DNA from 2 places in the Microbacterium sp. A93 genome. Region 2 is predicted to be linked to the other one. Evidence: riboswitches for the same ligand, from Rfam matches in the RefSeq annotation. Region 2 holds a riboswitch; the other holds the start of a gene.
The links. A riboswitch is a leader RNA that binds a small molecule or an ion and turns the genes downstream of it on or off. The one in region 2 is predicted to bind FMN.

Region 1 (7,690 bases), on a different contig from region 2:
ACATCACGACGACCTTTTCCAGGCCGAGCTTTTCGGTGGCAGCCTCGATCGTCTGCGGGATGACCTGGCCCTCGGTGAGCGAGTCGCGGAAGACGAAGTCGCCCTGGGCGGTGATGCCTGCAGCGGTGTTCGAGATAGCAAGTACCGGAAGGCCGGCCTCCTGAGCAACGGGCTGTGCCTGGAACGCGGTGTTGGACAGGGTCGGTCCGATGACGATGCTGGTGCCGTTCCCGGCGAAGCCCTCGAAGACGCTGATGGCCTGACGCGGGTCGGTGCCATCGTCTTCGATGGTGAGGGCGTAGCTGACGCCCTCTTCGGCGTTGAGTTCCTCGACCGCGAGCTCGAGGCCCTTCTGCTGTGACTCGCCGTAGCTGGCCGCACCGCCAGTCAGGCTGAGGGCCGCGCCGACGGGGATGGCCGTGTCGATAACACAGCTGTCGCCGCTGCCGGATCCCGTCAGCGTACCGGCGTCACCACCGGATTCACCGGCCTCACCGCCGTCACTGGCAGCGCAGCCAGCGAGGACGAGGGCGGAAGCAGAAAGGACGACGGCGGTGCGAAGCAGATAGCGCATGAGATTCTCCGAACGTGAGGCGTGGATGGTTAAGCCGCGGATCGGTTCCGTTCCGACGCGTCGGCGGAGCTTCTCGTGAGTTGCAGCGCCTCAGCCTCTGTGATGGGCGCGCGTTACGGCAACGGGTCGATTATAGGAAAGATACAGCGATGGCTGTGAGCGGCCGCGGCCTGTCGTCACGAGCGATGCGCGACTGTTACCAGAGAACAGCGATGCCCGCGTTGACGAGCGTGAGGATGCCAACGAGCCAGAACAGTGCAGGTGCGACGCTACCGGTCTTCTTCTGCTTTGATGTGCCGATGCCGAGCAGTGCGCCGATGATCAGCAGCACGACGAGCTTGACGCCGATCTTGGCGTAGTTCATTTCGCCTTCGATGCCCCACGGCGCAGCAAGGATCAGACCGGCGACTGCCGCGATGCTCAAGCCGATACTCATGAGCCGCGTGAACTCACGCTTCCCGCCGAATGCCTGCACAGCCCAGGCCCCGAAGAGCGTGGCGAAGCCGATGAGGTGGACGAAAACGACGACGTGGCGCAGGGTCTCCATGCCCTCACAATAGGCCTGGCCGCGGATATTCTCCAGCAAGGGGAGACTCACCTGCCAACATCCACGGCACGCCTGCAGGTCCGATGCACGGATGCACGGCGACACGCCGGCGTTTCGCCATACATCCGTTCGATCGCCCTGCAGGTGTGCGGGGCTGTCGGGCCGGTTCAGCCGCGAAGAGTCTTGATGACCAGGGCCGTGCGCAGCGCGGCATCCGCAGCTTCGGCGCCCTTGTCTTCCTTGGACCCTTCGATGCCTGCGCGATCCAGACCCTGCTGCTCATCGTCGAGGGTGAGCACGCCGAAGCCGACCGGCTTGCCGGCATCCAGCGCCACACGGGTGAGCCCGTCGGTCGTCGCTGCTGACACGTACTCGAAGTGTGGGGTGCCCCCGCGGATGATGACACCGAGCGCGACCACGGCATCCGCACCGCCGGCAAACGCGGCCTGGGCGGCGATCGCCAGCTCGAACGACCCCGGCACGCGTACGAGCCGATGCGTTGCGTGTGCGGCGTTGAGAACCCGCTCGGCCCCGGCGATCAAACCGTCAGTGATGACGTCGTGCCAGGTGCCGGCGATGATGACGACATTCAGTCCCGTCGCGTCGATCTGCTCCGCCGCTGTGGGTGCTCCTGCGCCGCTCATGCGTTGTCCTTTCCGAGGGCGAGCGCCGCGGCCAGCTCGGCTTCGCCGATGATGTGCCCCATGCGGTCGCGCTTGGTCTCGAGGTACTGGTGGTTGTTGGGTCCAACGCCGACGATCAGGGGCACCTGCTCGACGACATCGAGGCCGAGTTCGCGCAGCTGGTTCACCTTGTCGGTGTTGTTGGTGAGCAGACGGATCTTCGCGATGCCCAGATCACTGAGGATGCCGGCGGCAGCCGCGTACTCGCGAGCATCTGCCGGCAAGCCGAGGGCGAGGTTCGCATCGACCGTGTCGAGCCCCTCTTCCTGGAGGCTGTATGCGCGCAGCTTATTGATGAGCCCGATGCCTCGACCCTCGTGGCCGCGCATGTAGATCACGACGCCGCCGTTCTTCTCGATCGCCTTGAGCGCGGCGTCCAGCTGCGGGCCGCACTCGCACTTGAGCGATCCGAAGGCTTCACCGGTCAGGCACTCCGAGTGCACGCGCACGAGAGCCGTGTCGTCCAGCTCGCCTGAGACGACGGCGATGTGATCGGTTCCGGTGACGCGGTCCTTGTAAGCGAGGAACCGGAAGGTACCGTGCGAGGTCGGCACCGTGGCATCCGCTCGCAGACTCACACGACGGCGGCCCTCTCGTGACGAGGTCACCGGCGCATCCAATGGGTCGATCTGGTTGAGATGCGCGATCAGCTGTTCGATCGTGATGACCGGCACATTGTCACGCTCGCCCAGTTCGATGAGGCCAGGCATGCGCATCATGCTTCCGTCTTCGGCGACGACCTCGGCGATCGCGCCGACCGGCTGCAGGCCCGCAAGGCGCATCAGGTCCACGGCGGCCTCGGTGTGTCCGCTGCGTTCGCGCACGCCGCCGTCGACGGCGCGCAGAGGCAGCACATGGCCGGGACGGATGAGGCTCGTCGCAGTCGAGGAAGGGTTCGCGAGCACGTTCAGCGTGTGTGCGCGGTCGTGGGCGCTGATGCCGGTCGTGACGCCTTCTGCGGCATCCACGCTCACGGTGTACGCCGTCGAGCGGGCATCTTCGTTCGTCTCCACCATCGGTGGCAGATTCAGCGTGTCGGCCAGGTCGGCTGGCATCGGTGCGCAGATGAAGCCGGATGACCAGCGCACGGTCCAGGCAACCCATTCCGGGGTGGCGAGTTCGGCCGAGAGGATGACGTCGCCCTCGTTCTCTCGGTTCTCATCGTCGGCGACGAGGACCGGACGGCCCGCACGCAGCGATTCGAGAGCTTCTTCGATGGTGGAAAGGCTCATCGCGAGCCTCCTTCCGAGACAGCCCGGAACGCGAGCAGGCGCTCAACGTGACGGGCGACGATGTCAGTTTCAAGATTTACGTGGTCGCCGACGGTGCGGGATCCGAGGGTAGTTGCGGCAAGCGTCTCTGGGATGAGCGAGATCTCGAACCATGCCTCATCGGCTGTGGCAGCACTCACCGCACTGACCGTGAGCGAGGTACCATCGACCGAGATCGATCCCTTGTCGACGACCAGGGGTGCGAGATCTGCGGGCAGCGAGACGCGCAGCACGCTCCACTCGGCGCCTGGTCGAACGTCGATCACGACACCTGTGCCGTCGACGTGGCCCTGCACGATGTGTCCGCCGAGCCGTGCACCTACCGGCATGGCCTTCTCGATGTTGATCTTCGTGCCGATGGATGCCGTGGCGAGAGCCGACACATCGAGCGTCTGCTTCATGACATCGGCGTCGAAAGTGTCTGTCGTCGAGCCGACAACGGTGAGGCACACGCCAGAGACGGCGATCGACTCGCCGTGCACCGCGTCGTGCGCGGCTTTCGGCGCGCGAACGGTGAGGCGCCAGCCGTCACCTGACGGCGCGATGGCGGTGATCTCGCCGATCTCCTCGATGATTCCGGTGAACATCAGCGGACTCCTTCGTTCAGGTCTGGTTCATTCACGTGTGGGTCGTTCTCGCTCATGCGGGCGACGGCGAGCAGATCAGGGCCGAGCGGTACCCATTCTTCGACGGTGAGCCGAAGTGCGCCGTCGATCGTGGGAACCCCGATATCGGTGAGTGCGAGGCGGTCGCCACCCAGCAGCACCGGTGCGATGTACGCGAGCACGCTGTCGGCGAGTCCGGCCGCGAGGAACGCGCTGGCGAGCGTCGGGCCACCCTCGATGAAGACGCGCTGGATGCCGCGGCTCTGAAGATCCGCGACCACCGCGTGGAGGTCACGTTTGTCGTAGAAGAGCGGCTCATGCGGGTGACGGCGCACCGCGGCATCCGCCGGCGTCGTGCGGGAGCCGATGATCACCGGGATCGGCTGGTGTTCGTACAGGGCGTCGCCGTCGCGTGCCGTCAGTGCTGGGTCATCGGCGAGCACGGTTCCGGTGCCGACGACGATCGCGTCCGCTGCTGCTCGGCGGCGGTGGACATCGGCGCGCGCCAGGGGACCGGTGATCCACTGGCTGGTGCCATCGTTTGCGGCGGCGCGCCCGTCGAGGCTCTGCGCCCACTTTACGGTGATGTGCGGGCGGCCCAAACGATGTGCGGTCAGCCAATCGGCGATCACTGCGCGTGCGGTGTCAGACTGCTCACCTGATTCGACTTCGACCCCGGCATTCCGAAGTCGCTCGGCTCCACCGCCAGAGACGACGCCCGGATCATCGAGCGAGTAGATGACGCGCGAGATTCCGGCATCGATGAGCGCGAGAGCGCAGGGACCTGTGCGGCCGGTGTGGTTGCACGGCTCGAGGGTGACGACAGCGGTCGCGCCGCGCGCGGCGCCTTCAGCAAGCTTCGATAAGGCATCGACCTCGGCATGCGGGGTGCCTGCGCCGTGATGCCAGCCTTCGGCGAGGATCTCGCCCGTGGGGGAGAGGATGACGGCGCCGACCTGCGGATTGATGCCTCTGGGGCCACCCGCGGCGAGTTCGAGCGCACGCGTCATCGCGCGGCGTTCCGTCTCGTGCACTGCCATCCGTCGTCCTTAGTTTTTCAACTCCGGGGATGACAGACGGCGCGCTTTTCGCGCATCGTGCTGCCTCCCTTCCGGACTAGCGAGATTTCTCTCGCATCACCGTCGGTCCCGGAATTTCACCGGATCAGCACTTCGGAAAACCGAGGCACTCGCGGACTGTCACCGCCGGTTCGGATTCACACCGACCCCGGAGCACGTTGATGCTCAGTGTACTCAACGCGGTCGCGCGCATTTCATTCCATGTCGGTTCGATCGGAAAACGGAGACGAGTCGGCGTGTCGACGGAGTGTCCGACTGTGGCGCGCCGCCGACACGCCGGACGGTCTCTGTTTTCCGGATGCCGGTCACTTCAGCAGCCGCGACAACCGCCGATCGGCGAGTGGTTTTCCGCCGGTCTGGCACGTCGGGCAATACTCCAATGACCTGTCCGCGAAGAACACGCTGCGCACGGTGTCGCCGCAGACCGGGCACGCCTCGCCGCGGCGAGCGTGCACCTGCATCCCACGCCGCTTGGCATCCTTGAGGTCGGCTGGTGGCTTTCCGGATGCCTCGGCCACAGCATCCGTCAGCGTCAAACGCATCGCAGTGAACAGCCGATCGATCTCGTCATCGCCCAGCGCTGCGGCGATCGCATACGGTGACATCTTGGCGGCGTGCAGAATTTCATCGGAGTAGGCGTTGCCGATGCCGGCGATCACGGACTGGTCGCGCAGGAGGCCCTTGATCTGCGTGCGGCGCCCATCCAACAGTGCAGCGAAGGCGGTCCGGTCGAACGACTCTTCCAGCGGATCAGGGCCCAGCCGAGCGATGCCGGGCACATCCTGAGGGTCACGCACCACATACACGGCGAGCGACTTCTTCGTCCCCGCCTCGGTGAGATCGAATCCGCTGTCGTCATTGAGCGCGATGCGGAGGGCGATCGGTGACTTGCCCGGCTTGATCAGCGTCGTCGGTAGCATCTCGTACCAGCGCAGCCAACCCGCCTTCGCGAGATGGAACACAAGATGAAGGTCCTCGCCGCAGGAGAGAACGATGAATTTGCCGAGACGAGCGGATGTCGTGATCGTTGCCCCGTGCAGCGCGGTGTTCGGCGGATCGTAGGTCTTCAGCGCCGCGATGGCACCGACGCTCGTGCGTGTGATCGTGCGGCCGACCGCGCGCTCGCCGAGGAACGCGACCAGCCCCTGAACTTCCGGCATCTCCGGCATGGATCCATCATGTCACCGGCATCCGACAGGTGGGAAGACCGGCATCCGACAGGTGGGAAGACCGGCATCCGACAGGTGGGAAGGAGGTCAGTCCCGCCCCGAACTCTCCCGCACGATCAGCTCATATCCGATGTCGATGTTCGTCGGCTCGCGAGTGTCATCGTCGAGCAGCGCGAGCAGTGAATCCACGGCCTGGTCGGCGATCGCCTGCTTGTTCGGCGCGATCGTCGTCAGCGACGGTACCGAGAACTCCGCCTCCTGGACATCGTCGATCGAGGCGATTGCGACATCCTCCGGCACGCGCACACCGAGGTCTGCGAAGGCGCGGATCGCACCGAACGCGAGCAGATCGGTGAAGCACACGAGTGCATCGAAGCGGGTGCCGTCTTTCCACGCCTGGGTGATGCCCTCGAGGCCTGCCTGCCTGCCGAAGCGGTCGGTATAAAGCACAAGCGCAGGGTCGAACGGGATTCCGGCATCCTCGAGCGCCTGGCGGTAGCCGCTCAGTCGCAGCCGCGAGCTGCGGTAAACGTCGGAGTGGTAAGCCCCCAGAGTGGCGATGCGACGGTGTCCACGTTCGAGCAGGTGGCGCGTGATGTCAGCGGTCGCCGACACGTTGTCGATCGCGATGTTCGTGTAGCGGGAGCTCGAGATCTGCTCGCCGATCAGCACAGTCGGCACGTTCGGGGGAGTGAGATACAGCTCCTCCTTCTCCATCGTCATCGGCGAGAAGACCAGTCCATCGACGATGTGCGAGCCGAGATCACGCAGCACGCGCACCTCGTTCTCGCGGATGCCGCCGGTCTGGGCGGCGATCACGGTGTAGCCGCGCTTCTGAGCTGCGATCTCGACGAGCTCGCTGAGTTCTGCGAAGTAGGGCTGGGAGAGCTCAGGAACGGCGAAGCCAAGAATGCGAGTGCGCCCCTGCCGCAACCGCCGCGCAGAGATGTTCGGGCGGTAGCCGACTTCTTCGATCGCGGCGAGCACGCGCTGCCTTGTGGTGTCGCGCACGTGCACGAAGTCATTTACGACGTTCGAGACCGTGCGCGGCGAGACGCCAGCCAGCTTGGCTACGTCGTTGAGGCTCGCGCTCATCCGGATCCTTTCTCGGTCACGGTTCGGTCCCATCCTGTCAGAGTCATTTGACAACTCGTATGCAACGTGGCAAAAATGATCCTATTGCAATTTGCAACGTGGCAAAAGGAGTACGGATGGCGAGCCCCTCGACGGTCGAACGCAACAGTCTTCGCCGCGCATCACAGCGCAGCGGCAGTGGACTCAAGTACGGCATCGCCTTTACCGCACCGTTCCTGGTGCTGTATCTGATCTTCGTCATCTACCCCGTGCTGCAAGCGGTGTGGATGAGTTTCCACGACTGGGATCTGCTCGGTGCCACCCGCGACTTCATTGGTCTCGCCAACTTCGAGCGGATGCTGTGGGGCAACGAGATCACGTGGTCGATGACTCACCTCCCCGTGCCCAGAGTTCTACTGCTCATCGCCGCCATCGCGCTGCTGATCAAGCCGCTGCTGCGTCGTCGACTCACCATCGGTGTGGGCCTCGGCGTCGCGGGAATCCTGGCGATCGTCGTGGCGCTCGGCTTCCACCCCGCCGAGGGTGGGTTCTGGTTCGATCCTGAATTCTGGGTCGCGCTGCAGAACACGTTGCTGTTCACCGCAATCTCGGTGCCGCTCATCGCCGGTCTCGGTCTGGTCATGGCGCTCGCACTGCAGGGCAACCGTCGCGGCACCCGCATCTACCA
Region 2 (7,690 bases):
GCGCCCCAGGTCGGCGTGGGGTTGAGGATCTTCACCTTCGATGTGGAGGACCAGCGCGGACACGTGATCAACCCGGTCCTGCAGACGGGCGGAGACGTGGTCACCGAGCCGGGGGAGGGCTGCCTGTCCGTGCCGGGGCTGCACTACAACCCCGAACGCTTCGTGGAGGCCACCGTCACCGGCCTCGACCAGGACGGACAGCCGGTCGAATACCACGGCACGGGCCTCACCGCCCGGTGCTTCCAGCACGAGGTGGATCATCTGGAGGGCATGCTGTTCGTCGACCGACTCACCGGGGAGGCCCGCAAGGACTCCCGGCGCCGGCTGCGCGACCCCGGCTACGGGCGCATCTCCACCTCCACCCGCGCCGACCGCGCCGCCACCATCAGCTCCAGCTTCGGGGGATTCCGGTGAGCGCCGCGCCCGCCCCGACCGGCACGACCGGCTCCCCGGCGGACTTCCGCATCCTCTTCGCCGGCACCCCCTCCACCGCCGTGCCGTCCCTGGAGGCCCTCGTGGAGGCAGGCTTCACCGTTGCGGCCGTCCTGACACGTCCGGATGCCCCGGTCGGTCGCAAGAAGGTCCTGACGCCGTCGCCGGTGGCCCGCCGCGCCGCCGAACTGGGATTGCCCGTGCTCTACGCCTCCCGCCTGACCGGTGATGCCGGCCGGGAGGCCCTCGAACGGATCGCCGCGCTGGACCTGGACGCGGCCGCCGTGGTCGCCTACGGCGCCCTCGTCCCTGCCGCCGGCCTCGGGCTGCCCCGCCGGGGGTGGGTGAACCTCCACTTCTCGTTGCTGCCCGCCTACCGCGGGGCGGCGCCCGTGCAACACGCCGTGATCCAGCAGGAGGAGCAGACCGGGGCGTGCGTCTTCCAGCTCGAGGAAGGTCTGGACACCGGCCCGGTGTACTCGCGGATCGTCCGGGACCTGGCGCCCGGCGAGACCTCGGGTGAGGTGCTGGCAGACCTGGCCATCTCAGGCGCTGACCTGCTGGCCCGCACACTCGCGGACCTCCTGTCCGGCGAGGCCACCGCAGAGCCCCAGCGCGGGGAACCGACGTTCGCGCCGAAGCTCGATCAGTCAGACGGGTTCATCGACCCCGCGCGCCCGGCTGCCGAGGTGGCCGCCCGCATCAACGGGACCACCCCGGAACCCGGAGCCTGGGCGTGGCTGGACCTCCCGGCGGCCGACCCGGCCGACCCGTCCGCCCCGGCGACGCCGGTGCGCGTCAAACTCGTCGGGGCCGTCGCCGAGGAGTTGCCCGAGGTGGCAACGGTGGAAACGGCGGAAACGGTGGCAGACGACGGGGTCGCCATCGGGGATCTGGTCCGGGGGCGCCAGAGCGTCCACCTGCAGTGTTCCGACACGGCGGTCCGGCTGATCCAGGTCCAGCCCGCCGGCAAGAAGCCCATGATCGCCGCCGACTGGGCCCGGGGCCTGCCCGCAGGGGCCCGCTTCCAGGTGGCACAGGCAGCAGAAGAGGAGACGTCATGAACGCAGAGGGCAACAGGGGCGGCAGTAGCAACCAGGGCGGCCCGGGCGGTCAGGGAGGCTCCGGAGCGAGGAAGTCCTCGGGCCGTGGACAGTCGGGACGGGGACAGCAGAGTCAGGGAAAGCAGAGCCAGGGACAGTCGGGACGGGGACAGGACCGTCGCGACGAGCAAGGCCGCAGCCGCAACCGCGGCACCTCCGGTGGGCCCCGGCAGTTCTCGGCCTCCGCACCGTCGAAGCGCAAGCGCCAGGCCGATCCGGCCCGGCTGGCCGCCTTTGAGACCCTGACGGCGGTCAGCCGGGATGACGCCTACGCGAACCTCGTCCTGCCCGGCCGGATCGCGGCACACCGCCTCGATCAGCGCGACGCCGGCTTCGCCACCGAGCTGGCCTACGGCGCCCTGCGGGGGCAGGGCCTCTACGACGCCGTCCTGGCCAGGTGCGTGGACCGGCCCCTGTCCCAGTTGGACCGTCCCGTCCTGGACGCGCTCCGCCTCGGGACCCACCAACTGCTCAGCCTGCGCGTGCCCGCCCATGCCGCCCTCGACTCCACGGTGGCCCTGGTCCGGGAGCAGATCGGCGCGGGGCCGTCCGGATTCGTCAATGCCGTGCTGCGCAAGGTCACGGCACGGGACCGGGACGCCTGGCTGGATGAGCTGGCGCCGCTGCCGCCCGGGTCTGGCGCCCCCTCGGATGAGGTGCTGTCCATCCGCCACTCACACCCGGTGTGGATCATCCGGGCCCTGCGTCAGTCGCTGGCCAACCACGGGCGTCCTGCGGAGCGCCTCGCGTCAGAACTCGTGGCACTGCTGGAGGCCGACAACGCCGCCCCGGTGGTCAACCTCGTCGCCTTGCCCGGACTGGGGGAGCTGGGCCCCGTACTCGAGGCCGGGGCGGAACCCGGGCCGTTGGCGCCCGGTTCAGCCCTGTACCAGGGGGGCGACGCCGGCCGGTTGCCCGGCGTGAAAGAGGGCACCGTCCGCGTGCAGGACGTCGGCTCCCAACTCACGGCCCATGCCCTGGCCCAGGTCCCCCTGGGCGGGGGCGCCGTGCCGGCAGGTGATTCCGGCGAGGTACCCGAACGATGGCTCGACCTCTGCGCCGGGCCCGGCGGCAAGGCCGCGCTGCTGGCCGCTCTGGCCCGCCAGCGCGGTGCGAGTCTGCTGGCCAACGAGCCCGCCGAGCACCGGGCCCGACTGGTGGAACGGGCCCTGGAGGCGGTGCCCCGCAAACCCGTGGCTGATACCCCCGAACCCACCTGGACCGTGCGGTGCGGCGATGGACGCGAGCTGGACCCTGACCACGAGGGGGCCTTCGACCGCGTCCTCGTGGATGCCCCGTGCACGGGTCTGGGTGCCCTGCGCCGCCGGCCTGAGTCGCGGTGGCGCCGCCAGCCCTCCGACCTCGGCCCCCTGACGGAGCTGCAGCGACAGCTGATCGACGCCGCCGTGGGCGCCCTGAAACCCGGGGGAGTCCTCGGCTACGTGACCTGTTCGCCCCACCCGGCGGAGACGGTCTTCCAGGTCCAGGACGCGCTCAAACGCCACCCCGGATTGGAACTGCTGGACACCACCTCGTTCCTCACCGAGGTCGCGCCCACCCTGCAGGACGCGGCCGGCGGATCCGGATACACCGGCTTCGGTGCCGGCAACACCAGCCAGCTCTGGCCCCACCTGCATTCCACGGACGCGATGTTCATGGCCCTGCTGCGCAAGACGACTCCCTGAGGACGGTTCCCATGACCACACCCGTGACCACCCCCGAGAAGGGGTCCCGCCCCCACGGCATCCACATCCACCCGTCCATCCTCTCGGCCGATTTCTCCCGCCTGGCCGAGGAACTGACACGCATCCAGAACGCGGACGCCGTGCACGTGGACGTCATGGACAACCACTTCGTCCCCAACCTCACCCTGGGACTTCCCGTGGTCCAGGCCATCCGCCGGGCCACGGACCTGCCGCTGGACATCCACCTCATGATCGAGGACGCCGACCGCTGGGCGCCTCAGTACGCCGAGGCCGGGGCGGAGTCCGTGACCTTCCACGCGGAGGCCGCCGCCGCACCCATCCGGCTCGCCCGGGAACTGCGGGCCCACGGCGCGAAGGCGGGGATGGCGCTGAAGCCGGCGACCGCCGTCGAGCCCTATCTGGACATGCTCGAGGAGTTGGACCTGCTGCTACTCATGACCGTGGAGCCCGGCTTCGGGGGACAACCGTTCCTGGACGTCGTCCTGCCCAAGATCCGGCGGGCCCGTGAGGCCTTGGACGGCACCGGGGTGCCGGTGGCGCTGCAGGTGGACGGTGGGGTCACGCGGGAGACGATCCTGCGCGCCGCCGAGGCCGGAGCGGACGTGTTCGTGGCCGGCTCGGCGGTGTACGGCGCGGACGACCCGGCGGCCGCAATTGACGAATTGCGTCGTACGCCACTGCGCTGAGGGCGCAATGTGCTGTCTTTGTGGCAGAATCAGGTTCATCGTGCTCCGGGGTCGGTGTAAATCCGAACCGGCGGTCATAGTCCGCGACCCGCGCGTCGGCCCACACCCGTGGCCCCCGACCAGCGGTTGAACCGGTGGAATTCCGGTACCGACAGTTAAAGTCTGGATGGGAGAAGCACGTGCAGCACCGCCGTTCCGGTCGGTGCGGTCTTGAGGTAGGCCCACAGGCGTACCCGGGATCGGACCACGGGACGATTGAAGCAGCATGAACCCCCGGAGCCGCCGCGTTCCGAAGGAGGATTCATGGATTCCATGCGGTGGCTCGTCGACATCTTCAACTGGTACATCCCGGTCGCCGGAGGCGGCCTGTTGATGCGTGAGGTGTTCGGCAATATCTTTGGTCTGGCCTCGGCCCTGGGCGGCATGCGCCGCAAGGTCTGGGCCTGGCCGGTCGGCATCATCGGCAATCTCATCCTGCTCACGGTGTTCCTGTCCAGCCTGTTCGGCGGGGCGGACACCGCGACCCTGCTGGGCCAGGCCGGCCGCCAGGTCATGTTCATCGCCGTCTCGGTGTACGGCTGGGTGCAGTGGCGTCGGGCCAAGGCCGAACGCCAGACCGGCCGGGAGGACGGTGGCGGAGACGACACCGCGATCGCTCCGCAGTGGGCGGGACTGCCGGCCCGGATCGGGATCGTGGCGACCATGGTGATCGGCACCGTGGCCCTCACCCCGCTGTTCGCCGCCCTCGGGTCCTATGAGCCGGTCTGGGCGGACGCCTGGACTTTCGTGGGTTCCCTCGTGGCGACCTATGGCATGGCCCGCGGATGGGTCGAGTTCTGGCTGGTGTGGGTGGCGGTGGACGTAGTCGGGGTGCCGCTGCTGTTCGACGCCGGCTATTACGCCAGCGCGTTCATGTACATGTTCTACGGGGTCTTCACCCTGGTGGGGTTCTTCGTCTGGGTCCGCGCCAAGGCCCACGAGAAGCCCGAGGTGGAGACGGTCATGCCCGATCCGAGGGTACGGGTCCATGACAGCGTCCGGTAGCGCCGTCAGGGCGCCGGCCGAGGCGTTGTCCCTCGGCGTGCGGGAGGCCAGGCGCGGCCACCGGGGTGCCAATCCCCTGGTGGGTGCCGTGGTGACCGCGGCGGACGGGATGGTGGTGGCCTCGGGGTTCCACCGGGGGCGGGGCACGGCCCATGCCGAGGTGGCCGCCCTGGAGCAGTTCGCCGTGACATCCGCGGCATCGAGGATCCCGCCCGCTGATGTCACCCTGTGGGTCACGCTCGAACCCTGCGACCACACCGGCTCCACGGGCCCCTGCACGGAGGCCATCCTGGCCTCCGGCATCCGACGGGTCCGGTATGCGGTGGCGGACCCCACGGGGCACCACGGCGGCGGGTCGGCCCGGTTACGCCGGTCCGGCCTCGACGTGGAACAGATCGACCCGGCCGTCACCGCAGTGTCGGGTGCAGACGACCTGAACCACCGATGGCTGGTGGCCCGGGACGCCGGGCGCCCCTTCGTGACGGCTCATCTGGCCCAGTCCCTGGACGGCCGCGTGGCCGCCGCTGACGGGACCAGCCAGTGGATCACGGGACCGGAGTCCCGCCGCCATGCCCACGCCGTCCGCTCCCGGGTGGACGCGATCATCGTCGGCACCGGGACGGTGGTGGCGGACGATCCTCGGCTCACGGCCCGGGACGCCGGTGGCCACGACCTCACCGACCAGCCGGTCCCGGTGGTCCAGGGACGTCGAGGTGTCCCTGAGGGCGCGGCACTGCGCGGCGGTCCGGGCGGGGCTCCCCGGCCCTGGATCCACGTTCCGAATCACGAGCCCCACGCCGTGCTCGATCACCTCCGACTGGATCACCGCCGCGAGGCCGGCATCGCCTGGCCGAACGGCGGTGACACCCCGTCTCACCTCCTCATCGAGGGTGGGCCCACCGTGCTCGCCGCCTGGTTGGGGGCCGGACTCGTCGACGAGATCTTCGTCTACCAGGCACCCCTGGTCCTCGGCGGTGGGCCCACCGGCCTCGACCTGCCGCATCTCACCACGCTCACCCAGGCCCTGCGCCTGCGGCTGGACCCCGCCGAGAACGGCGGACTCAGCCGTCGAGGTGATGATGTCCTGCTGCACTACGCGACGCAGTGAACCCGCGTCGCCCTGAAACCTGTACCCCACTGGAACCTCTAGCTCACGGACTTCTCGAAGGAAACACCATGTTCACCGGAATCATCACGGAGCTCGGCACCGTCACGGCGCTGGAGCACCAACCCGAGCGGGACTCCGCCCGGTTGACCATCCATGCCCCGGAATCGGTCGCCGACCTGCCCCTGGGAGGGTCGATCGCCGTCAACGGCACCTGCCTCACCGCCACGTCCACCGCCACGGCGCCGGACAGTACCGGCATCGCCGCCCCGGCGGGGAGCGTGGTGGTGGACGTCATCGGCGAATCACTGCGCCGCACCTCCGTCGGAGACCTGGTCGCCGGGGACCGGGTCAACCTGGAGCGGTGCATGCCGGCGGCGGGCCGCTTCGACGGGCACATCGTGCAGGGCCACGTCGACGGCACCGGGACCATCGCCAAGATCGAGGTCCACGGGTCGTGGCGGTCAATCCGGGTGGCTCTGCCCACCGGCCTCGGCCGCTATGTGGCGGAGAAGGGTTCCATCGCCGTGGACGGCGTCTCCCTGACGGTCACCGCCGTGAACATACCCGGTACCGGAGGCGGTGACGGTGGTGCGCGCGGGGGCGCGGACGACGGTGCTGACGCCGGCGATTGGTTCGAGATCGGCGTCATCCCCGCCACGCTGGCCCAGACCACCTTGGGCGCCCGCACCGTCGGGGACCGCGTCAACCTCGAGGTGGATGTGGTGGCCAAGTACGCGGCCCGGCTGACGGACTATGACCGTGCGGCGGAGGCATCCGGCAACCATGTTGCGAGTAGACGGGAAGCCAGCAGACGGGAAGCCAGCAGACGGGAAGCCAGTAGCCAGGAAGCCGACAGCCAGCTCGGAGAGGGGTCACGATGACCGCGGCCAGGACAGTTCACCCAGGATCGGAACGGATCATGCTGGACCCCATCGAGGAGGCCGTGGCCGCCATCGCAGCGGGCCGGGCCGTCGTCGTGGTGGATGACGAGGACCGCGAGAACGAGGGGGACATCGTCTTCGCGGCGGATGCCGCCACCCCGGAGACCGTGGCCCTGACCGTGCGCTACACCTCGGGGGTGCTGTGCGCGCCGATGCCCGCGGAGACCGCCGCCCGGCTAGAGCTGCCACCCATGACGGCACGCAACGAGGACCCCAAAGGGACCGCGTACACCGTCTCGTGCGATGCCATCGCCGGGACCACCACGGGGATCTCCGCAGCGGACCGGGCCACGACCCTCAAGGTCCTGGCCGACCCCTCCGCCACCGCCGGCCTGATCAGCCGACCGGGTCATGTGTTCCCCCTCGTGGCGGCGCCCGGCGGCGTGGCCGAACGGCGGGGCCATACGGAGGCTGCCGTGGACCTCAGCCGGCTGGCCGGCCGGGCCCCCGTCGGGGCCATCGCGGAACTCGTCCACGATGACGGGACCATGATGCGCCTGCCGGCGTTGCGCGATTTCGCCGATCGGCACGGCATGCCCCTGATCTCGATCGAGGATCTGGTGGCCTACCTCGGGCCGGCGGAGGTGGTCGAGCCGGTCACTCCACCGGACACCAGCACCCCGACCGTCAGCCTGCCGACCCGTTACGGAACCTTCCGCGTATCGGTCCA

Region 1: another riboswitch for FMN. It lies ahead of ribD (bifunctional diaminohydroxyphosphoribosylaminopyrimidine deaminase/5-amino-6-(5-phosphoribosylamino)uracil reductase RibD); the one in region 2 lies ahead of pnuC (nicotinamide riboside transporter PnuC).

The regions. Positions count from the first base shown of each region.
Region 1 is NZ_JBPXMT010000013.1:56,294-63,983, reverse strand. Features, by position in the region: gene ACSU1G_RS27805 (ABC transporter substrate-binding protein) at 1-574, opposite strand, end outside; gene ACSU1G_RS27800 (Fe-S protein) at 771-1,121, opposite strand; gene ribH (6,7-dimethyl-8-ribityllumazine synthase) at 1,289-1,765, opposite strand; gene ribA (GTP cyclohydrolase II) at 1,762-3,036, opposite strand; gene ACSU1G_RS27785 (riboflavin synthase) at 3,033-3,662, opposite strand; gene ribD (bifunctional diaminohydroxyphosphoribosylaminopyrimidine deaminase/5-amino-6-(5-phosphoribosylamino)uracil reductase RibD) at 3,662-4,720, opposite strand; FMN riboswitch at 4,775-4,919, opposite strand; gene ACSU1G_RS27775 (Fpg/Nei family DNA glycosylase) at 5,065-5,928, opposite strand; gene ACSU1G_RS27770 (LacI family DNA-binding transcriptional regulator) at 6,016-7,023, opposite strand; gene ACSU1G_RS27765 (carbohydrate ABC transporter permease) at 7,140-7,690, shown strand, end outside.
Region 2 is NZ_JBPXMT010000003.1:196,980-204,669, forward strand. Features, by position in the region: gene def (peptide deformylase) at 1-414, shown strand, start outside; gene ACSU1G_RS09000 (methionyl-tRNA formyltransferase) at 411-1,496, shown strand; gene ACSU1G_RS09005 (RsmB/NOP family class I SAM-dependent RNA methyltransferase) at 1,493-3,220, shown strand; gene rpe (ribulose-phosphate 3-epimerase) at 3,232-3,927, shown strand; FMN riboswitch at 3,965-4,109, shown strand; gene pnuC (nicotinamide riboside transporter PnuC) at 4,231-4,971, shown strand; gene ribD (bifunctional diaminohydroxyphosphoribosylaminopyrimidine deaminase/5-amino-6-(5-phosphoribosylamino)uracil reductase RibD) at 4,955-6,079, shown strand; gene ACSU1G_RS09025 (riboflavin synthase) at 6,148-6,960, shown strand; gene ribB (3,4-dihydroxy-2-butanone-4-phosphate synthase) at 6,999-7,690, shown strand, end outside.